One region of the Paenibacillus durus genome, then DNA from elsewhere that is predicted to be linked to it. Evidence: riboswitches for the same ligand, from Rfam matches in the RefSeq annotation. Region 1 holds a riboswitch; each other region holds the start of a gene.
The links. Region 1 has a riboswitch for cyclic di-AMP ahead of PDUR_RS14645 (APC family permease). Riboswitches for the same ligand answer to the same signal wherever they lie in the genome.

Region 1 (7,623 bases):
TGCCGCTTCTGACGAACAACGTGTGCGCATCTTCAAGGCTTTGGCCGATCCTACCCGTCTGCAGATCATTCGGACCCTAAAGGGCAGCCGTACTGAACTGAACTGCGGAGAGATCGGAGAACGCTGCGAAGCTTCCAAATCGAACGCCTCATACCATTTCCGCACCCTGAGGGAGGCAGGGCTGATTCTTGTCCGAAAGGAAGCTCAGACCAAATACATACAGCTTCATTATGAGACATTCGACACTTATTTGCCCGGATTCCTGGATTCCCTGTGATCCGGTTTTTTATAGCTATATTGTTCAATAGTTATTTAACTAATGAAATAGGAGGCTTATTATGCAAAAATCAAGTTTGGCACTCTTCTTTCTGGTCATGTTCGCTATAGGCACGGATACCTTTCTGATCAGTCCCCTTCTTCCCGTCCTTAGGCATGAGTTTCATGTATCTACGGCAAGCTCGGGCTGGATGGTCAGCGCTTATGCTCTAGGCTATGCCTTATTTGCCCTGGTGGCGGGACCGATATCCGATCGGCTCAACCGTAAGCATGTTATGGTATTCGGGATGGCCGCATTCTCTATTTCCACGGGATTATGCGCCGCTGCTGCCGGCTTCTGGAGCATGGTCCTGTTCCGTTTTCTTGCCGGTGTCAGTGCGGCCGTCATATCCCCGCAAATCTGGGCGTCCATTCCTATCCTGCTTCCCAAGGACAAAATATTGCAGGGAATGGGCATTGCCACCGCCGGTCTCTCCATTGCCCAAATGCTGGGTCTGCCGCTTGGCAGCTTTTTCGCCGCCCGCGATTGGTCTCTTCCCTTTATCATCATCGGCTTGTTTTCTCTCCTGCTGACCTTGCTTCTCCTGTTCCTGCTGCCAGCTCTTCCGCCCCGCAGCCCATCGGGAAACCGTCTTTCTCTCCTGAAGCCATACTTCGGGCTGCTCTCTTCCCGGATTGCGGTTACCGCCTTTGCCGCCTATTTTATTTTTCAGATCGGCAATTTTGCCGCCTTCTCCTTTCTCGGCTCCTGGCTCTCCGGCGCTTTTGGAATGAATGTGGCTCAAATCGGCCAAGTCATGCTGTATCTGGGTGTCGGCAACATGCTTGGCAGCCTGTTCGGCAGCCGTCTTACTACGCGAATTGGCCGCTCTACAACGCTGCTGCTGGGTATTGCGGTGAATAGTGTCATGTTCCCGGTGCTCTCGCTGACACACAGTCTTTCGGGCATCAAGGCGGAACTGCTTGTCATCTTCGGCATTACCGGAATTCTGTTCCCTATTATGATAAGCATCCTTCAATCTTTGACGGACACTGCACGCGGAACGGTCTCGGCCCTGACGAACGCCCTGATGTATCTCGGAACTACAATTGGAGCTGCCGCGGCCGGGGGAATTTATCAGACTTCAGGCGTCTTTATGGCCGTTACTTTGGTAACTGCGCTCTCCTTTGTCCTCTCCGCCTTCCTCTTTCGAAAAAGTGGAGTCGCGGCATCTTAGATGGATTCAATTTGTTATAGCAGGGTAAATTACTGATTAAGACTGACAAAGCGGCAAAGGATGGGATCTTACGATGGAAGAACATGTGCAAATGTTGGCCGATTGGCTTAACGGGCATACGGGCGGAACGATTGTTATCGAAAAACAGGAGATGGAGGACCGCGACAAGGTTTATTTTAAGCTGGATCGTGTCGATTACCGGAATGCCGATGACGTCGTTGATCATTATCTGGACAACGCGCTGATCCTGCACGGCACGGGCAGCACGATGAACGCGGACGGCGACCTCGTCCCCCTGCCGCTACAGAGCTTCGAGATCGCTGTCACCGGCCTTGCCTTCGCTTCTGCGGATGAGAAAAGAGTACAAGCACAAACGGAACGGGCCAAATATACGTTTACGCTCGAGTAAGAACAAGCCAAAAAGCTGCGGGGAGCACTTCCCCGCAGCTTTTTTGAAAATAAAAATGTGAATAAGTTTACTATGTCCTGCTGCGCCTACCCGCCCGCCGCTGGCGTCGGGTAATGCATCCCTTTAAAGCTCTTCCCCGATGATCTTGACTTCCGTTTCGAGTTCAATGCCGAATTTATCCTTAACTGTCTCTCTTACATGCTGAATCAGACCGATATAATCGCTTGCCGTAGCGTTATCCGCATTAATGATGAATCCCGCATGCTTTTTCGATACTTCAGCTCCACCGATTCTTGTTCCCTGAAGTCCGCTTTCCTGAATCAATTGGCCTGCATACCGTCCCGGAGGACGTTTAAAGACACTGCCGCAAGAAGGGTATTCCAATGGCTGCTTGGATTCCCGCATTTCGGTCAGCTTATCCATCGAAGCCTTGATTTCATCGTAGTTTCCGGGCTTTAAGGCGAACCGGGCTTCCAAAATGAGATAATCTCCGCTTGAGAACACGCTGCTGCGGTACCCCCATTTCAGCTCATCGCCTTCAAGCACAGCCATCGCCCCGCTCTTGTCAACGACAAGCGCGCTCTGCAGCACATCCGCCACTTCCCCGCCGTATGCGCCGGCATTCATATAGAGTGCGCCCCCGACCGTGCCGGGGATGCCGCAGGCAAATTCCAGACCTGCCAGCTTGTGCTCCAAGGCGAAACGGGAGGTCTCAATAAACTGCGCTCCGCACTGGGCGATGATCACATCATGCTCCACGCTGATCCCGCTTAATCCGGACGTGTGCAGGACGATCCCGCGAACCCCTCCGTCTCTGATAATCACGTTCGATCCATTTCCTAATATGGTAAGCGTAATGCCTTGTTCGGCAGCATATGTAACGATCGCTTGAATTTCTTCGTAAGTCGAGGGTGATGCCAGAATGTCGGCCCTGCCGCCCATTTGAGTGAAGACATGCGGTTTGAGCGATTCATGGCTTTTAACTATTCCAGTCGGAACAAGCCTCTCCAGTTCTTCTTGAATTTTCCCGATATCCATGGGTCTGCTCCTTTATCTGTTTTGCATATGTCAGGCATCCCCAACTTTAACAACGAACAGGCTCCCTTGTCAATGATAAGGAGCCCTATAGATCGTTATTAAGTTTGCGGGACGGAGAGGTTCCTGGCAGATCAGGCCTCTGCTCCCGCAGCGCCAGGCTTTACTTTCGCCTTTTCAGACGGCCTTGCACTCTGCCAGGCTGTGAGGAAGGCACAGCGGCAATCCCGTCCGCGGGTCTTCGACAATATCCGCCTCGATGCCAAACACTTCGCGCAGCACCTCCGGCGTCATAACATCGACTGGTGCGCCTTCGCTGATTACGGTGCCCGATTTAATCGCTACCATATGATGCGCGTAGCGGGAGGCGTGATTCAAATCGTGAACGACCATGATAATCGTCCGGCCCTCCTGCTCGTTAAGCACCTGCAGGAGCTGCAGCACCTCAAGCTGATGCGCCATATCGAGGAATGTCGTGGGCTCGTCCAGGAATAAAATGTCCGTCTGCTGGGCCAGCGCCATAGCGATCCATGCGCGCTGCCGCTGGCCCCCGGACAACCGTTCGATCGGCCGGTCGCTGAAAGCTTGCATCCCCGTCACTTCAATGGCCGAGGAAATAATGTTCCGGTCCTCAGCGGTGAGCGTGCCGAAGCCCTTCTGATGGGGATAACGGCCGTAGCCTACAAGCTCAGAAACGGTTAGTCCGTCCGGAGCGGTCGGATTTTGGGGCAGAATGGCCAACTGGCGCGCGACCTCCTTGGTCGACTGAGTATGGATCGATTTGCCGTCAAGCAGCACTGTGCCGCTAGTCGGCTTCATCAGCCTGGCCATCGTTTTGAGGATTGTGGATTTACCCGAGCCGTTGGCGCCCACGAGAGCCGTGATTTTTCCGGTCGGAATCGACAGATTGAGATCTTTAACAATAATCGAATCCGCATAACCGATACTTAATTGAGCTGCATTCAAACGCTCCAACATCAGCTTCACTCCTTATGTCTAATGATGCATAACATGTCATTCTTCATTATTGCACCGAACGTTTACCTTGTTTGATTAAATGATATTGATTATCATTATCTTTGTCAACTTTAATATCAAGGGCGGTTTTGTCGTTTTTTTGTCCATAAGTAAGTAATAACGACTGCATCATCCTATTAAAGCACGCCATACGAAAAAAAAGCAGCCATCGGAGAAATTCTCCAACAGCAGCTTTCCGTTACCCGGTCTACCCGCCGGGTTATTTATTCAGATGATACGGCACCGTCGCAACGACGATATCCTTATTGTTCATCAGGTAAGTCCGGATAAAGACACTCGTCTGATTATGCAGGATAGCCTGCCACCAGTGCTTGGTGATAAATTGAGGGATCAGAACGGTAATATGGTCCGTCTCAGCGGTCTTCCATTCCACCGTATCGATAAATTTAACCAGCGGGCGCAAGACACTGCGGTACCGTGAACGAAGCACGATAAGACGCACTCCGGGGTCCCATTCCTCCCATTTCTGCTCCATCTTGCGAATCTCTTCCTCGTCAAAGCCGATGTATACGGCAACCACATTATCCGTCAGCGATTTCGCATAGCTGATTGAATTAAGCACCGCCCGGGTTACAGCGGATACCGGAATAACGATCGTACTTCCCTTGATCACCGGCTTATCCTTATCGAGCTGAATCCGAAGCTCATCGGCCGTATTCATAAAATGTCGGTGAATGCGGAAGAAGATGAGCATTACGATCGGAAGGAAAATAAAGGCTACCCATACGTTCGCGAATTTGGTGATGATAAAAATAAGCGTAATGGTAAGAGTTGTAAGCATACCAACCGTATTTACGGCAAATTTGCCTTGCCAGCCGGCCGGCTTCAGCTTGAACCAGCGCACCATCATACCGAGCTGGGACAGAGTGAAAGGGATAAATACGCCGACGGCATAAAGCGGAATCAGATTTCCGGTTTCACCGTGAAATGCCGCCACAAGCAGCGACGAAGCCACTCCGAGAAAAATAATACCGTTCGAGAAGCCAAGACGGTCGCCGCGAACCATAAAGGCATGGGGCAAATATTTATCTTTCGCCAGCATGAACGACAGCAGCGGGAAGGCCGAGTAAGCCGTATTAGCGGCCAGAAACAGGATTACGGCCGTTATCGCTTGAATGCCGTAATAGAGGACACCCCGTCCGAAGGTCGATTCGGCAATTTGAGAAACCACCGTTTCTTTTGTACTCGGGGTAATGCCGTACCAGTATGCCAGCAGCGTAATGCCGGTAAACATGAATCCCAGAATGAGTCCCATCATCATCAGTGTCTTGGCGGCATTCTTCTCCGCTGGAGCCTTAAAGTTCGGGATCGCATTGGATACAGCCTCGACCCCGGTCAGGGCCGAACAGCCGGAGCTGAAAGCCTTAAGAAGCAGGAACAGACTGACATTGGAAACAGCTGAGCCGATTTCGGGAACAGCGGCATGACCGCCGCCGACCGCGTATTTAACCAGTCCGGAAATGATCAAAACCACAATGGACAAGACGAACAAATATACCGGGATGGCAATGAAGGATGCCGATTCGGTAACACCGCGGAGGTTAATTATCGTCAGTATGATAATCACCGTAACCGCAATGGCCACTGAATGCTCGTGAAGGCTCGGAAATGCCGAGGTGATCGCATCCGTTCCGGCCGAGGCGCTTACGGCAACCGTCAGAATGTAGTCCACAAGCAGGGAACCACCGGCCAGAAGCCCTGTGGAAACGCCGAGATTATCCTTGGCTACAATATAGGCTCCCCCGCCTTGAGGATAAGAAAATATGGTCTGCCGGTAAGATAAAATCAGAATCGCCAGCAATCCCAGTACGGCGAGTGCAATCGGCAAAGAGTACCAGATGGCTGTAAAACCGGCAGCTACCAGCACGATCAAAATCTGCTCTGTTCCGTAAGCAACGGACGAAAGGGCATCTGACGATAGAACGGCGAGTGCCTTCAGCTTGGAAAGCTTTTCCTGGTCGAGTTCGGTCGATTTTCTGGGACGACCGATTAATAGTCGTTTTACTCTGCTTACCATTTTGGATACATTTCCTCTCTTTGGTGAGTTGAAGCGGTAGTACCGCGCGCCGTTTTCAGTCGTGGATTTTCAAAAATAAGGGCACAAAAATAAGCATGCGGAAATGACCGCATGCTTTTGCATGATCATTATCCCACTGTAGCTTACGAGGTTAGCTGGCGGATTCGGACTGTGGAAGCCCTACGGGCCGGATTGACTTAACCGGTACCGATTCACCCCGTCGACCATAACGGTCAGGTTGGTTCCCCCGTTTTTCCTAACTGGAAAATTCAGCGCATATTCAACTTCTCACAAGGTCTAATATTAGTCCATAAAGCGAGAGCCGTAAACAGTGAAAATAATGAAAAAGGAATGAAAAACCGACTAAATCACGCAAATTTCAAACATGATATGTTCATGTCGTTTATTCTCTTGTATTATCCCTTCAGCGCGGGTTTTTATGCCATTTACATGAAAAAACTTCTACTCTACCTGAGTGAACCCGTCCCCAGTTTCTTCGGAATTCTCTTCTGCGCTCTCTCTGCCGTTCCACAGCAATACAAAAATAAGCACAAAAGCCGTTAGCGCCAACAGCGGAATGGTGATAAAACCGAAAAAATTTAAATAATCCTTCGTACAAGGAACACCGATGCTACAAGGAACCACTGTGCCCAGCGCCGGAATTTTCTGTTCCGCGTAATGATACAGGGATATGCTTCCGCCTATCACGCATAACGGCAGCACATACGGAATAATCCGCTTGTCATTACGGTAGGTTGCGATACCCAGAAGAAAAACTTGAGGGTACATAAAAATCCGCTGGAACCAGCACAGCTTGCAGGGTTCGTATTTTAACACTTCGCTCAGGTAAAGGCTGCCTGCTACAGCGACCAAAGATACAAACCAGGCCAGATAGAGACAATGCCGCCTTAAGAAGGTGGAAAATGCGCTCATTCCGCTTCAGCCGCCTTTGCCGCTGATTCAATCTCTGCCGCAATCGCTCCAAGGTTAAAAGGATCACTGGCCCTTACACCGTTAATAAACAGCGATGGTGTACTTGTCACATGATTAGTTTTTGCAACCGCATTATCTCTTGCCAACTCATCCGCATATGTACGGTTTTGTATATCTTTGCGCAGAAGATCATAATCGATAGGGAGCTTTTCATTTTGCGCAAGCTCTACCAGGAAATCCTCGGTCGCCCACTCGGCATTCTCATCACCCTGGTTCGCATAGAGGGCATCGTAATAGGTCCAGAACGCTTCGCTATTCTGATGATAGACTGACAGCGCTGCAAGGGAAGCCGTCTTGGAATCAGGCCCGATAAAGGACATATTGACAAAATAAAGCGCCGCCTTCCCTGTCTCGATATACTCTTGCACAAGCAGAGGTTTGATGCCGACGGAGAACCGGGCGCAGGCCGGACATTTGAAATCGCCGAACTCTACCAGCTTGATCGGTGCATCCGCCTTGCCAAGTCTGGGAAGTTCATCATAATTAAACGATGCCGGACTGCCGGAGCCTCCTGGATTGCCTGTATTTTTGGTAGCCAATACAAAGAGACCGGCGAAAATAACGACTGCGATCAGGATTGTTCCGATTAATAGAATGCGGGTCTTCTTCTGCCTCTCCAGTTCGGCCTGGCGCCTTTC
Region 2 (7,623 bases), 2.7 Mb from region 1:
GAGGGAGAAAAATATGCTTGTCCCCCTGCATGTGGATTTGATGCTCTCTGAGCTGGAGCGGATCAATCTGATCGTCAGCGAATTTCTTATATTGGCCAAGCCGCAGGCGGTGCGGTTTCAGCAAAAGGACGTCCGCCATGTTCTGCATGATGTGATCTCCTTGCTGGACAGTCAGGCTCATTTGCATAATATCGAGGTTAAGGACCGGTTTGAAGTAAGTCCGGCAATGGTACACTGTGAAGAGAACCAGTTGAAGCAGGTATTTATCAATATTATCAAAAACGGGATTGAGTCGATGTCTTCGGGTGGAACGATAACGCTCGAGCAGAAACGGATCGGAGATTCCATCGTTATTGTCATTACCGATGAGGGGGAAGGCATACCCGAGAATATTTTGCCGAAGCTGGGTCAGCCGTTCTTTTCCAATAAGGAGACGGGCACGGGACTTGGCCTGATGATCAGCCAGCGGATTATCCAAGCGCATAAAGGAATGATGGAGATTGAAAGTCAGGTCGGGCGGGGAACCTCGGTAACGATTGTGCTGCCGGCAGCCAAAGAGAGTGCGGAACCTATCAATGAGGAGACGGGCGATGGAAAAGAAACGGAGTGACAAATACCAGCATGAGAATTAACAAGTTTATCAGCGAGACCGGCTTCTGCTCACGGCGTGAGGCGGACAAACTGGTGGAAAGCGGCCGGGTGACCATTAATGGCGAACGGGCCGTGCTCGGCAGCCAGGCTGAGGCGGGAGATGATGTGCGCATAGATGGAAAAAGACTATTGAGTGAATCCAAGACCGTCTATATCGCCCTGAACAAGCCGGTAGGCATAACCTCCACGACAGAGAGTCATATTAAAGGGAATATCGTTGATTTTGTCGGGCATCATGAGCGGATCTTCCCAATCGGACGGCTGGATAAGGATTCGGAAGGACTGATCCTGCTGACCAACGACGGGGATATTGTCAACAAAATACTGCGTGCTGAAGGCCGGCATGAGAAGGAATATGTCGTCACCGTCGACCGCCCGATTACACCTTCCTTTATCGCCGGAATGTCCAGCGGGGTAAAGATTCTCGGAGCGAAGACACTGCCCTGCCAGGTTACCCGGATAACGGAGCGGGTATTCCGCATTGTTCTGACCGAAGGCAAGAACCGGCAGATCCGCCGGATGTGCAGTGCTTTCGGGTATGAAGTCCGGCGGCTGCAGCGCATCCGAATCATGAATATCCGCTTAGGCAGCCTGCAGGTAGGCGCATGGCGCGATCTGACAACAGCGGAGAAGGCGGAGCTTGGAGATATGCTAAGCTACAAGCTTCTGTAAAAGAACGGAGTGCCGCTGCTGCAAGCGATATCCTGCACACAAATAAAGAGCTGTTTTCAACCCTAATGCAGGCGGTTGAGAACAGCTCTTTTTAGTGAACGAATTCCTCGTAATTGATCATCATTTGGCGGATGGCGGGTTTCCCTTATTTTCCTGATACTTACGGATAACAGCCACTTCTACCCGGCGGTTCTTGGCCCGTCCCGCCGCGGTTGAGTTGGTGGCAATCGGATGGTATTCCCCATAACCAATCACGCTGAATTTCTCCGGATTCAGATAAGGATTCACCAGCAAAATCTTCATGAACTGCAGGGCGCGGTTAGCACTGAGGTCCCAGTTGGAAGAGTATTCGCTGTTGGAGATCGGAATATTATCCGTAAATCCTTGAACGATCACATCATAATTGGGGAACTGCTGCAGCATTTGTGAGATGGCTCTTGCGAGCTGCTGCGATTCCGGCTTGACTCTAGCTTGTCCGGAGGCGAATAGAGCATTGTCACTGATCGTAATCGTGAGCTGTGATTGATTCAGCTTCGTGCTTAGCAAATTGGTAAGGCCGTTATTCTGGATATACTGGTCGAACTGCTGCTTGAGCTTCTCCAGATCTTCCTGCTCCTTTTGACGCAGCTTGGCAATTTCCGATTCGCCGAGGCTCTTATCGACAACATTATCCATTTTATCAGCTTTGCCCGCATCCAGGTTGCCGTTGGTAGGAGACATTGACGAATAATCCAGCACGCCAGACCCTCCGTTAAGGGCACTGCTGAAGGCTTGGGCCATCTCCTCGAATTTCTTCGCGTCCGTCGCACTCATGGCATACAGCACAAGAAACAGGGCGACCAAGAGCGTCATCAGGTCGGAATAGGGAAGGAGCCATGATTCGTCGGCATGCTCCTCATGCTCCTCGTGTCTGGCCTTTTTAGTCACCCGAAGCACCTTCCTTCTTGTTCAGCTTGTCGCGCTCCAAAGGTGTCAGAAACACGGAAAGCTTCTGGTTAATCGCAATGGTGGATACTCCCGACTGGATAGACAGGAGACCCTCAAGCATCATCATTCTGATTTGAATTTCCTGTTTAGAGAGCCGCTTGAGCTTATTGGACATCGGATGCCACAGCACATAACCGGTAAAGATACCGAGCAGCGTTGCGATAAAGGCCGCGCCGATCGCATGCGCCAGTTTCTCCATCGCGCTCATGTCCGCCAGAGCGGCGATCAGGCCGATAACGGCGCCAAGCACCCCGAGAGTAGGAGCATACATGCCGGCCTGGGAGAAGATAAGCGCGCCGACTTTATGACGCTCTTCGGTCGCATGGATATCCTCAAGCAGCACATCTCTGACAAACTCCTGGTCGTTGCCGTCGATAATCATCCGCATGCCGCTCCGCAGAAAATCATCCTGAATCTCTTCCACTTTGGACTCCAGCGCCAGCAGGCCCTCCCGCCGGGTAATGGAGGCCCAATCCATGAACATGGAGATGACCTCGCCTTTATCAATCAGCTTCTTCCCGCCGAAAAACAAAATTTTGAACAGTTTCGGAACTTTTTTGATTTCCGACATTGGAAAGGCCATAAATACGGAAGCGGCGGTACCTACCAAAATAATCGTAAAGGCGGCGTAGTTTTTGAGGGCGATTATCGGCGCTCCTTTGAGATACATACCAAAAACGACTGCTACGATACCAAGCACTAATCCAATAATTGATGAAATTTGCATTGATACACCTCGTCCATGAGTTTTAATGATCTCGCCATGCCGCGTCTATCATCCATGAATGGCGGCGGGCCAATAGGCGAAGAACAATAAGGTCTATTCTTATTTATCGACAGCCCACCCTTTTTTGTGAAGGCATTTCGGCTATAATGGATGAGGAAAGGAAATATTCATATGTCTATGAAGCGGAGTGATGGCGATATGGGCGTGAAGCACGGAAGAGATTATGGGGATATATTGCGCGATCTGACGAGAGCGGTGGAGAGTATACCGGACAGTTATCTGTTTTTTGAGATGGAACCAGAAGAATGGCGGGAGCTGCCGAAGGAGTCGAAGCTGGAGGTATGGGAGGCGCTGGCTGAGGATTTATTCTTCGCTTTGGGGAATGAGCCGGTCATCCATGTCGGCAGCGGTGTCGTCATTTACGACAAGGAGGCGCACCGTATCAATATTTTAGTCGGCGACGAGGATATGGAATCGGTCGAACTTATCTAATCCGATAAACGGATGGAAAACCCGCCGCATTTGCCCGGAGTCTGCGGTCCATGGTAAAATTGATTGTGCCCAAGGTTATAATTGCCGGGATTCAAGAATACATTAAACCGAAAAATAAACCTTTATCCTGGCGCATCCCTTGGACGAAAGAACCTGAGGGATGTTTTGTTTAGCGAACGGGCTAAGGTAACGCGGGGGCTGTTTATCAAGGGAGGAAACATACAGTGCTATTAACCGATGGAGAACTGCGTGAGCAGGTAGGCAAGCTGGAAGGCTGGAAGCTGGAAAGTGGGGCCATGGTGCGCAAATATATGTTTAGCGATTTCATGAAAGGCATTGCGTTCGTGGACGAGGTCGCCACCATCTCGGAAGCGTTCGACCATCATCCGCATATTACAATCAATTATAAAACGGTAATCCTGCGGCTTGCGACAAGTGAGGAAGACGGCATCGGCATTACCGCGCTCGACGTACGCGAAGCCCACGAGTTTAACGAAGCATTTGAGAAGACCCGTTAATTTTTGACAGCGGCAATAAGGGAAGATTTTTTTGAAAAATACGCCTCTGCGCCAGGAAAGCTTTAGCCTTCCTTCGCAGAGGCGTATTGTCTGTCATGGTCACTTTTTCTCGGACAGCCACATGGCGACGTTGGCGATTTCATCAGGGGCCAGCTTATCCTTAAAGGAAGGCATTTGCCCCCGTCCTTTGGTAACGATGCTGTAAATCTGCTCGGCATTATGATTGTTTCCTTCTTGCTGCAGGCTCGGTCCGACCCCGCCCTGAAGCTGATCGCCGTGGCAGCTGATACAGTTGGCTTTTACTGTCTGTTCCGCTTTGGCAGGATTCGCCTCAACAGTCGGCATAGTCGGACTATTCTGCTCGGCAACCTGCTCCCGGCCCGGCAGTGTGAACATCAGGATAACCGCGAAGGCGCAGGCAGCGAAAAACAAACCGCTCATGATCCATTTTTGCATCCCTTTCGTCCCCCCTGTATAAGCTACTGCACTTATTATAACGGATGGTGAAGCGTTATCATAGGGTTTGTGTCAAAAAAATGAACGTCGGTCAGCTCAGTTCAAATTTTAGCAGAGGACTTATCATAGACCATACAGTAAAAGGGTTTTTCGCCATTTGGCGTACGGCGTTCATACGTATCGGTGATCGTGAAACCGCATTTGCGGTAAGCGCGAATCGCTCTTTGATTCCAAGTCAGAACTTCCAAATCCACCTCACGGCTAGGGTAACGCTTCAGCGCTTCCCTCACTATCGCTCCCACAAACAAATGGCCTAGGCCATGACCGCATAGATCGGGACGCATGCCGATGCCGAGCCGGACTGTCCCCTCCATCGGAAAGAGCTGTGCAAACCCGCAGAGATTGTCCTTTTGATCCAGTACGGAAACGTACTGCTCTCTTCGGATCCGCGGATCACCGAATTCAATGCCAAGGGCCTCCATCTTATCCCACGCCAGCCAGCCGTAAATATTATAGGGAGCCTTGTAATGCCACCCGCAAATGTCCTTGGCATGCGCAGCTGTCATAGGTACGACGTGAAAGATAACGGGAGAGCTAATCATACGTTCAGCGACCTCCTTTCCTCGCAAGGAACCTTAATACTTAAATTATATACATAAAAAGGGGAGAGCGACGCAAAAACTTTTCCGGAAAATGGGCGCAGGCGCTGCGGGTGTGTTTAGCAAATTTCGGAGGGGGTAAAATAAGGATAAACGAACAAACCCCCTCGCCGGAACGTATTATCCGGGAAGGGGTCTCATATAAAAGTGCTATTGCACATCATCATTATCTTGAGAATCAACGGTCGCATCTTGATAAGCGTCGGAGCTCATAACTCGTTTGGCGCCAACATAACGGTTAACGTAGTAGCTGTCGCTCAGGGAACTGATCGTAACGCCTTTCGAAGAGGAAGCATGGGCAAATTTGCCGTCACCGACATAAATGCCGACATGGGAAACGCCTCGTCCGGAAGTGTTAAAGAATACAAGATCCCCGGATCTCAAATCACTGCGTGATACCGATTTTCCCATTTTATATTGGGAGCCTGACTGATGCGGAAGATTAATGCCGACCTTGTCGAACACATACATCGTAAATCCAGAACAGTCAAATCCGTTGGTACTCGTACCACCAGATACATATTTCGTTCCAATCGTGCGGTCGATTACTTTATCCATTTTGGAATCAGCGAATGCGCTGCCTGCTCCGAGCGTGAGAACAATGGACAAACTCAGGAATGCTGCTGCCAACTTCTTCTTCAAGGGACTAGACTCCTTCCATATGCCTACGAGGTTAGCTTAAGGATTCGGTAGAAGGTCCCCTATGACCCCTCTTGAAATAGGAGGTCAATTCACCCAAAGATGGTTCCCCCGCTTCCCTATCGTTAGGGAATTCGGCATTTGCTGTATAGTTCGAATTATAGTAACTAATCATGACAATTTTTATGTTAAAACGGGGGTACTGATTACAAAAATGTTACTGAAAACTCATTGCGAATATTGTAACAAACCTTTTGTTGCTTGGCAATCACTTTTAATATAGTAAAAAGACTCTCTTTCAGTGATTACATTTATAGAGTAGCAATAGATTCAATCATGGAACATAGGTAAAAGCCTTTTTTTGCAGTTAATAGATTAAATTTTCTTTTTTCATTTTTAAAAAAAAGTGTTTCAGGCTGTCGAAACTTGTGTACAGCTTAACTATAGGGAAAAGAAAAACCCGGAGCTTGATTACACATGTAATCATTCTCCGGGCGGCTGTTAAAATTAATCGTAAGCTACGGATTGATATGCTTTTGTGCTCATGACCCGCTTGGCGCCAACATAACGATTGGCCCAGTAGGACTGGCTCATTGAACTGATAGTTACGCCGCGCGAAGAAGAGGAATTCGCGAATTTGCCGTTACCGACATAAATGCCGACATGGGAGACGCCGTTTCCGAACGTATTGAAGAACACGAGATCTCCTGCACGCAGTTTGCTGCGTGATACGGCGGTTCCTACTTTGTATTGCGCTTTGGAAGTACGAGGCAGGGTAAATCCCATCTTTTTATAAACGTATTTGGTGAATCCGGAACAATCAAAGCCGGCCGTGCTCATTCCGCCGGTTTTATATGAGGTTCCTAATGTTTTTGCAATAACCGTATCCATTTTGGAGTCTGCGAAAGCGCTTCCGGACCCTAAAGTGAAAGCCATCACAAGGCTCAATGCAGCAGCTGCAAGTTTTTTCTTTATGTGTCGACTTCTCAAAGCTTATGTTCTCCTTCCAATGCCTGCGTGGTTAGCTTAAGGATTCGGTTTGAAGGTTCCCTATGATCTCTTTGCTGCTAGATCAATTCACCCAAAAAATGGTTCCCCCGCTCCCCGGTGCCCGGGGATTTGGCTTGTTGTGCACCAGTATGTCGATTCGATTCAACATCATATGACAAAATAACAAAATAATTTGAAAGATTACAAACTTGTTACCTCAACACAAACCTCATTTTATCAGAGGCATTACAGTTTTGCAACTTTTTTCAGCGGGCAGGCCGCCCGGAGATTAAGAAACAAAAAAAGAGTTCAGATTCCTGTCACGGAATTTGAACTCTTTTTGCCGTTTTTTTGCAAATAAAAGGGTTTTCTTGTTATGGATCAGCTGTTTTACTATGCCATAAATGATACTGTGCCGACAATCCCCACATATCAAACAGAGTAGAGGGAAGGGGCGCTAGCTGCCTTATGAACAGCGCGGGCAATCCGGGCCATAGCCAGCCTGTTACTGCGCAGATCAGAGAGATCAGGAAACCGCCTGCCCCCAGCAGAGCCTGTAGTACAGAAGCGTGGAAGATGCAGCGTAAGGCAATAAGTAAAGAAGCGAATACTCCGGTGCCGCCAGTATAACCGAACTGCATATAAAGCAGGACCAGACGGATAATAAATACATACAGCAGCCATGCGAGAAGCCAGGGAAGAATCCGAAAGAGCAGCGCCGGTTCCCAGTAGGACGACAGAATTAGCCTATAAACTTTTGGCAGGAGCCAGTACAGGGGGAGAAGGGTCAGGACCCACTCGGTGACGCTGAAGAGCAGAATGGGCAGCCCGT
Region 3 (7,623 bases), 2.6 Mb from region 1:
CGACATATATAAATATCCTCCAGGCAGAATCCGGTCGCTATGCTCCAGCTCGCTGATAAGCCCGCGGACAAAAGACAGCGCCATCTCCATAGGCATACGGGGGATGAACTTCACTCCTCCCGCCGCTCCCGCATGAGTCTGCAGCTCGCCCATGCCTTCGCCCTCGAATACCTCTTTGATAATCGCCAGGTCCTCGCTGATTGAGGACTTGGCCGCTCCATACCGCTCGGCAAAGGTGGACAGCGGCAGAAGATCATGCGGCTTTTCAAGTAAAAATTGGGTCATATCCACTAAACGCTGACTTCTTTTAAGTTTCTTCACGGGAGGCTCCTCGTCAAAACCGAATATTTATAGAGAAATATATCACTTTTGTACGGGTTTACACAAGGGAAGCGGTTATAATTAATTCTAACCCTGTCAAGTCAGCGAACGTACGGCATAGACTTCCTTGCAAAATCCGCGCAGCCCGTTATAAATTCTAGCCACCTTGGACTGCTTGGACACAAGCCCGAATACAGTCGGGCCGCTGCCGGACATCAGCACGCCGTCTGCACCGAGCCGGATCATCGCTTGTTTGAGCTGCTGCACCTCAGGATGCAGCTTCAAGGTTACCTCTTCCAGCACGTTGCCGAGCCGGCCGCACACCGCCTGGAAATCCCCGGCTTCGACCGCCTCCCGCATAAGCCGCGCGGAAGGATGAACGGCAATGCGGTCCGCCCGGAGCTTGCCATAGACCTCTGCCGTCGATACATTGATCGGCGGCTTCGCCAGCATCACCCAGCACTGGGGCATGCTTGCGATGGGCGTAAGCTTCTCCCCTCTGCCCGTTGCCAGGGCAGTTCCTCCGGTGACGCAGAAGGGTACGTCCGAGCCGAGCTCAGCGCCAAGCTCCTGCAGCTCTTCGCTTGACAAGCCGAGCTGCCAGAGCCGGTTCAGGCCGCGCAGCGCAGCCGCAGCGTCGCTGCTCCCGCCGGCGAGCCCGGCAGCAACCGGTATTTTTTTATCCAGATGAATATGTACGCCCTGCCCCACTTTGTAACGCTCTTTCAACAGCTTTGCCGCCTGAAACGCCAGGTTCTTCTCATCCAGCGGAATATAACCTGCCTGGCTTGATATAATAATGGTATCCCGCCGCAGTTCGGACATCTCCAGCCGATCCGCAAGGTCCACCATAGTCATAATCATTTCCACCTCGTGAAATCCATCCGGCCGCTTGTGAAGTACATCGAGCATTAGATTGATTTTGGCCGGCGCTTTCTCATACATTTTCAAGGCGTTCACCCTACTCTCATTTTTCCCCTAAAATAACTTAACATATTATATGAAAATCTTGTAACGAAGTCCATTCCGAGTTAATTCCTAAGGAGAAAGCGCTATAATCAAGAAGAAACGGCTGCGCCGTCCCCGTAGGAGGAGGGCATCTGTTTCTCGTAGAAATATAAGGACATCCATAAGCGTAAACTTATAGATTCTTATATTTTAAGGCAAAACGGGGACGCCCTGCTTGGGAGCCCCCGCCTTCCTTACCGCTTTTCGGCTATTTCTAGCCCTAAGATTTGCGTGCAGCCTGCTCGGCAAGCTGAATCGCTCTTTTCACCATGTTCCCGGCATCCTTCGCCCGGATTCCTCCCCAGCCCTCGCGCTCCACGGTGTCGTAGAAGCCGAGCTCTTTTGCCAGCTCCGTCTTCAGCTCCTCGGACATCATGCTACGTCTTCTGCGGCTCATGCGGCATCCTCCTTGTGGGTAGTAATGATGAGTTAATGCCCTCTTAGTATGGATTGCCTCTCCCTTGAACATACGCTTTCCGCTGCTTCACCTAAGAAGACGCTCTCCGAAAAATAAAACAGCCTTTCCTAAGCGAGGAAAGGCTGTTTATGAATAAAGAGTTATGCTTTGGCATGCATGAGCGGCATCCGCACATCGTCCTCACATACCGTAATCTCCACGGACTCGGTAAGAATATCGGCATAGCTGTAGGAGACGCGCCCCAATGACTGCTGCTCCTGATCCAGTTTGACAATAAATACAGAAGGGTACGTTTCTTCCAGGACACCGGTGCGCTCGACCGTCTTGCGTCGGCCACCGTTTGCTCGTAACGTAATCTTAGAACCGACATGAGCTTCGAGACTGCGTTTAATTTCCAACAGCGCGTTATTAGCCATTGCCTGAAGACCACCTCTTTCCTTGTCCATTATAACCTCTTTATTACAATATGTCAAATCAAACAAATTATTATAGTAGATGCCAGTTATGTTTGTCAACGATATTTTTAGGAGGCAAATGGACAAGCAAGAGGTCTCAGGCTCCGGGCCTTTTAAATGGCGGAAGGTGTTACTTTCAGCGTAGATAAATCCTGAAGCCGCGGCATGCCAATCCGCAAGCTCCCTCGGGTTTCGATCCCGCCCAGTCCCTGGCTGCCGCTGATCGTATGATTCAGCACGTCGCTTAAGTTGATCGTTTCCCTTATGGAAGTCAGAGCGGCCTTTGCCGCGATATACACGGGGTCCAGCGCATGAATCAGAATGCGTCCCGGAGAACTGGCAAAATTCGCGCCGGCCCCAAGCAGCGCTTCGAAATGCGATTGACAGGCGCCGGCGATAACCGTCAGCGCGTCATAATGGCGTTCGTAATCTCTGGCCACCCGAATGGCGGCAACGAAATTTTGCGAATTTTTATAACTGCTTAAGCTGTGCAGATCGTAAGACGGCAGCGACTTAAGCACACCGTCATGACCAGTAAGCACCACAATATTGGGCCGGACTCTCGGCAGCAGCCGATACAGCACGGACGCCATCTCCGCTTCCCGCACATGATGGCCTTCAGACGGAATGCGCAGCTGCTCATACAGGCTGAGGCTTTTATTCAAATAAGCCGGATCGCCGTCAAGATGCAGTACTTTTCCGGGAAGCTCAAAGTAAGAAGCTTCTTTTGCCGCCTGCTCCCAAGTCCCAGCCGGACTCAAGGCTCCAAACCTGATCTGCTCCTGCCGGTCCTTCCTAAGCTCTGTTAGCGATTCGGCGGCTTTGATCCGTGCGCGTTGTCCCCGCTCCGTCATAGCCTCGGCAGGCACCTGAACCAGATCGCTTAGCGGAGAGTCCGCGAGCAGCCGAAATTCGGTTCCTTTGATGATGGCCTGATTTAGCACTATATGCTCCACCCGAAAAGTCACATCACCGCCATAAGATCTTCGAACGACCAAGTCTCCTAAATTCATCAGAACATCACCTCTAACCCATCGTATGGGCAAAGGTCACGGATGGTTCATCTTTTGGCCGTTTAAGTTCTATGAAATACCTGCTGCAAGCAGTACGTCGCTTAAACGCGCATATTCCGCCAGACTCAGCGTCTCGCCGCGGCGGGAAGGCTGAATGCCTGCCTCACTCAGCAGCGCCTCCAGCCGTTCCCTCCCCTCACCGGGAAAAAAGCGGGATTTCAAATTATTGGATATGGTTTTCCGCCGCTGTGTAAAGGAGGCACGCACCACTTCAAAAAAATGCTGCTCATCCCTCACCTCTACGGGCGGTCGCTCTCTGACCTTCAGCCGGATGACTGCCGATTCCACATTCGGCTGGGGAATAAATACGGTGTGCGGCACGGTGCAGATCAGCTCCGGCTCGCTGTAATACTGCACGGCGATGCTCAGGCTGCCGTAATCCTTGCCTCCCGGCGACGCCGCCATCCGCTCGGCAACCTCTTTTTGAATCATCACGACAATGTTCGCTAGCGGCAGCTTTTCCTCCAGCAGCTTCATCAGAATCGGAGTCGTCACATAGTAAGGCAAATTAGCGACTACGCTGACCTTGCCTACTTCCGCGAAATCCTCGCCGAACAGTTCATGCAGGTCCACATTTAACACATCGGCATGGCGTATCTTTACATGCGGATACGGAGAGAGTACCTCCTGCAGAATCGGAATCAGCCGCTGATCGATCTCTACGGCCGTGACAGCCCCCGCTGTCTGCGCCAGGCGTTCAGTAAGCGCGCCGATGCCGGGACCGATCTCAAGAGCGCCGGTACTCTTATCGAGACCGGCTGCGTCTACAATTTTATTTAAGATATTTTGGTCGATCAAAAAGTTCTGGCCCAAGCTTTTCTTGAACGAAAATCCGTGAGCCGCAATAATCTCCTTGGTACGTCTCGGGGACGAAATTTCTTCCCTTCCGCTCATGAGGATAGACCTCCCTGCTCAATTTGGGCAACCGCTTTTGCAAACTCTTCAGGCGTAATGCCGAACATCGACAACCGCTTGTACAGCTGCTTGCCGTTACAGTAACCGATGCCAAGTATATTGCCAAGCGCCATTCTCCGCTGTGCAGCTTTAGGATGCATAATCATACCAGCGGCCATGAGGTCTTCCATCCCAATTAGAATCGGCGCTCCCTCGAAGGATGTATGCACATTCTCCAGCGCATAGCGGATCGCTTCCGGCGAGGCGTTCTCGACACCGATATCACCCTTTAACGTTGCGTCCTCCTCCGGAATGAAGGCATGCTTGCATCCCGGCACCTTCGATGAGACAATCTTGCGTATCCGTTCTCCCGCATGATCCGGATCGGTCAGGATAATGACGCCCCGCCGCTCCATCGCAAGGGCGATCTTGGCGATTACCCGTTTATCCACCGCCGAACCGCCGGTTTCAATCGTATCGGCATCGACCGCTCTTTTGACGGCGGCGGTATCGCTTTTGCCTTCCACGACAATCAATTCTTTAATCATTGTTAAGCGTTCCTCCCACAGCGGCCGCACGGCCGCCTTTACCCCAAAAATAAAGCAAAAAGAAGAGGATTCGCTCCCCTTCTTTTTGCTGAAATTATATAAGTGATGAGCTTTCATCAATATAGCGTATTGCCGCTGAATTTGCAAAATAAATACGTTATTAATCCAGCTCCGGTTTAACCGGACCGATGACGTAAACGGCGCGCGACTTGCGGCCGAAACTGCGGGCATGGCTCAATGAATCATAATAGACGTCAATCTTATTGCCTTTGATAGCCCCTCCGGTATCCTCAGCGCGGCGGAATCCCAGTCCCTCGATATATACCCACCAGCCGATTGGAATCACACGAGGATCCACTGCGATGGTCCGGCCTTCTGTTACGCGTGTACCGGAAGCTGTTCTAGTGCCGATTCCCGGTTCTTCTGAAGAGTATGCGGTCATCGAAACGTTCTTGATCATTTTTTTGTATTCGAAGTTTACGCCTGCTTTGCTGGAGGAAGAAATTTTCGCGGCGACGGGTTTGGGAACGGCTTTCGTGCCTACGGCGATAACCTTATCCTTGGTCACCGTCTGCACTTCTTTGCCGACCATGCGCATTGAGACCAACTTACCGTCCTGATAGGTTTTCTCAATATGCTGGATTATAGCACCCGGCTTGCCGGCTTGCGCTACTCGTACTTTCCCTGTGATGAGGGAGGGGTCCGCCGTCTTAATCACTCGGAAAGGCAAGCTTTTCGTCCGCTTCACAACCTGCTTGTTGATGCGGATAACCTTGACTTCCGTTCTGGCGTTAATTGCGGTGTCTAGCGAAGGAAATACCTTATCGTGGGTACCCAGGGAGATGCCCAGGCTGCTAATGGCCTGACCGATTGTATCTTCGGTCGTATACAGCGTCTTTGTCTTTCCGCCTTCAGTCAGAATTAATTCCTGTGCCCGGTCAATGACGATCCTGTCGCCGTCTTCGATTCGATCGCTAAGGCCCGCCGAAATTTTGTCATACGGTTTGAGCGGGATCGGTTGTTTGGCCAGGGCTTCTCCCAGAAGCGCTTCACGCGTCTCCAGAGCGTGAACTTTCCCGTCTATCTCCAAAATGATTTGTTTGCTGCTTTGAGAGCGGATATACAACGTAATAAGCAGCGCGATTGCTATCCCGATCACGCCCGCCAGTGACCACGCGCGCAAAGACCATGCGCGTATATTCACTTGCTCCCACCATAACCTAAATGCATTAGACCTGCTGGATGATTGCGAATCATGGGATACTTCTGGTTGGAATACGCCCATCTTCTACATCCTCCTTACATAGTCCGCCTGAATTATAAATCGCAATAATGTACCCGGCGAAGCTAATAGAGATTGTAACAGAACGCGATACAATTCAAGTGGTTCGCATCCTGCTCATAAATCGCCTGCCCGGCATGGCATGCATCCGCCTGTTATATAACAGTTCACAGGCAGAACTCGTTTATTCCAAACAAAAAGAAGCCTAAAAAAGAGTCTTGATTAGAGGACTCTTTCGTGGCTTCCGGAAATGTCCGAATAAACGGCCAACGCACGAGGTTTCCTCTCTTACTTGCGCTTACGGGGTTAGCTGTCGGGTTTGGACGAAAGAGAGACGCCCTATCTTAGGTCAACCGCTCATGGCGGCTGCCTTCAAATTCACCCCAAAGACCACGTGAAGAAATCAAATACAGCCTGCGACGCCAACTTGTTGTGTCTAATGTGCGGCCTAAAAGCATTCGGCAAGGCGATATTGGTTCCCCCGTTCTCCATACGGAGACTCAGCGAGACGATTTATGATCAGTGTCTGTCTCTGTAACAACAGCTCACTGCACTGAAAAGATGATATCCTGTTTCGATGCATGTTGTAAAGCAGCAATCAACCAGATTTGCGCAAAAAAATGGTTAAATTATTGTAATAAACAACCGTTTTTTCGTTAAAAAACTTTAATCCTTCGCTCATCCTCACTTTTTTGGCTAGTTTTCTCCCGTTTTCACCGAATGCCAAATAGTTCCAGTGCGTTCGCATACGTAATTTCCGCCAATTTTTCCACTTCCATGCCCTTAATTTCAGCTGCAGCTTCTGCCACCAATCTGACATGAGCACTTTCATTTCGCTTGCCTCGGTAAGGGTGTGGCGTTAGGTAAGGAGAGTCCGTTTCGATCAGCAGACGGTCCAGCGGAACCTGCGCCAGCACCTCTTTCGGTACCCGGGCGTTCTTGAACGTAATCGGTCCGCCAAAGGAAAGATGAAAGCCAAGATCCAGGCACATTTTGGCTGTCTCCCAGCTGCCCGAGAAGGAGTGCATGACCCCGCCGATTTCCGATGCCTTTTCTTCACGGAGAATGCAGACCACATCCTCATGAGCATCCCGGTTATGAATGACAATCGGCATATTCAGCTCTCTTGCAAGGCCGATCTGACGCCGGAACACTGTATGCTGGACCTCCTTGGGCGAAGTATCCCAGTAATAGTCGAGCCCTATTTCTCCAATGGCGACAACTTTGTCATGGCTGCACAGCGAAGCAATCCAATCGAGATCTCCGTCCTTCATGTCAATGGCATCTGTCGGATGCCAGCCTACCGCCGCATAAATAAAATCATAGGATTCGGCGAGCTTCATTGTGGACGGAATCGTTTCCCGGTTAAAACCGACATTGACCATTTTGGAGACTCCCGCCTCTAGGGCGCGGGCAATCGTCTCTTCACGGTCGCCGTCGAAATGTGATGCATCCAAATGGGTATGAGTGTCGAAAAGCTGCATATCCGCTTCCCCCTTTTTGCGGTTTTTGGCTTACATTTCTTAGCGTAAATCAAATAATTCCTTAATGGATTCAGGAAGCATTGGCAGCGCTTTTTCCAGCTTATCCTGCGGATAATAGAGATGGTAACGGCCGCGGTGAA

Region 2: it holds a riboswitch for cyclic di-AMP, as region 1 does, so the genes downstream of both, PDUR_RS00490 (C40 family peptidase) here and PDUR_RS14645 (APC family permease) in region 1, are expected to answer to the same signal.
Region 3: it holds a riboswitch for cyclic di-AMP, as region 1 does, so the genes downstream of both, PDUR_RS00140 (resuscitation-promoting factor) here and PDUR_RS14645 (APC family permease) in region 1, are expected to answer to the same signal.

Annotation. Positions count from the first base shown of each region.
Region 1 is NZ_CP009288.1:3,457,563-3,465,185, forward strand. Features, by position in the region: gene PDUR_RS14620 (ArsR/SmtB family transcription factor) at 1-277, shown strand, start outside; gene PDUR_RS14625 (MFS transporter) at 339-1,493, shown strand; gene PDUR_RS14630 (protein YmzB) at 1,567-1,902, shown strand; gene murB (UDP-N-acetylmuramate dehydrogenase) at 2,026-2,940, opposite strand; gene PDUR_RS14640 (ABC transporter ATP-binding protein) at 3,115-3,915, opposite strand; gene PDUR_RS14645 (APC family permease) at 4,175-5,992, opposite strand; cyclic di-AMP (ydaO/yuaA leader) riboswitch at 6,118-6,277, opposite strand; gene PDUR_RS14650 (disulfide oxidoreductase) at 6,455-6,925, opposite strand; gene PDUR_RS14655 (DsbA family protein) at 6,922-7,623, opposite strand, start outside.
Region 2 is NZ_CP009288.1:95,818-103,440, forward strand. Features, by position in the region: gene PDUR_RS00450 (ATP-binding protein) at 1-610, shown strand, start outside; gene rluF (23S rRNA pseudouridine(2604) synthase RluF) at 622-1,323, shown strand; gene motB (flagellar motor protein MotB) at 1,444-2,250, opposite strand; gene motA (flagellar motor stator protein MotA) at 2,243-3,037, opposite strand; gene PDUR_RS00470 (hypothetical protein) at 3,236-3,529, shown strand; gene PDUR_RS00475 (4a-hydroxytetrahydrobiopterin dehydratase) at 3,754-4,047, shown strand; gene PDUR_RS00480 (c-type cytochrome) at 4,147-4,503, opposite strand; gene PDUR_RS00485 (GNAT family N-acetyltransferase) at 4,605-5,105, opposite strand; gene PDUR_RS00490 (C40 family peptidase) at 5,313-5,804, opposite strand; cyclic di-AMP (ydaO/yuaA leader) riboswitch at 5,810-5,951, opposite strand; gene PDUR_RS00495 (C40 family peptidase) at 6,309-6,776, opposite strand; cyclic di-AMP (ydaO/yuaA leader) riboswitch at 6,797-6,936, opposite strand; gene PDUR_RS00500 (hypothetical protein) at 7,166-7,623, opposite strand, start outside.
Region 3 is NZ_CP009288.1:28,886-36,508, reverse strand. Features, by position in the region: gene purR (pur operon repressor) at 1-321, opposite strand, end outside; gene ispE (4-(cytidine 5'-diphospho)-2-C-methyl-D-erythritol kinase) at 418-1,272, opposite strand; gene PDUR_RS00165 (small, acid-soluble spore protein, alpha/beta type) at 1,550-1,726, opposite strand; gene veg (biofilm formation stimulator Veg) at 1,888-2,163, opposite strand; gene yabG (sporulation peptidase YabG) at 2,316-3,215, opposite strand; gene rsmA (16S rRNA (adenine(1518)-N(6)/adenine(1519)-N(6))-dimethyltransferase RsmA) at 3,285-4,169, opposite strand; gene rnmV (ribonuclease M5) at 4,166-4,717, opposite strand; gene PDUR_RS00140 (resuscitation-promoting factor) at 4,878-6,002, opposite strand; cyclic di-AMP (ydaO/yuaA leader) riboswitch at 6,280-6,515, opposite strand; gene PDUR_RS00135 (TatD family hydrolase) at 6,713-7,483, opposite strand; gene PDUR_RS00130 (HD domain-containing protein) at 7,523-7,623, opposite strand, start outside.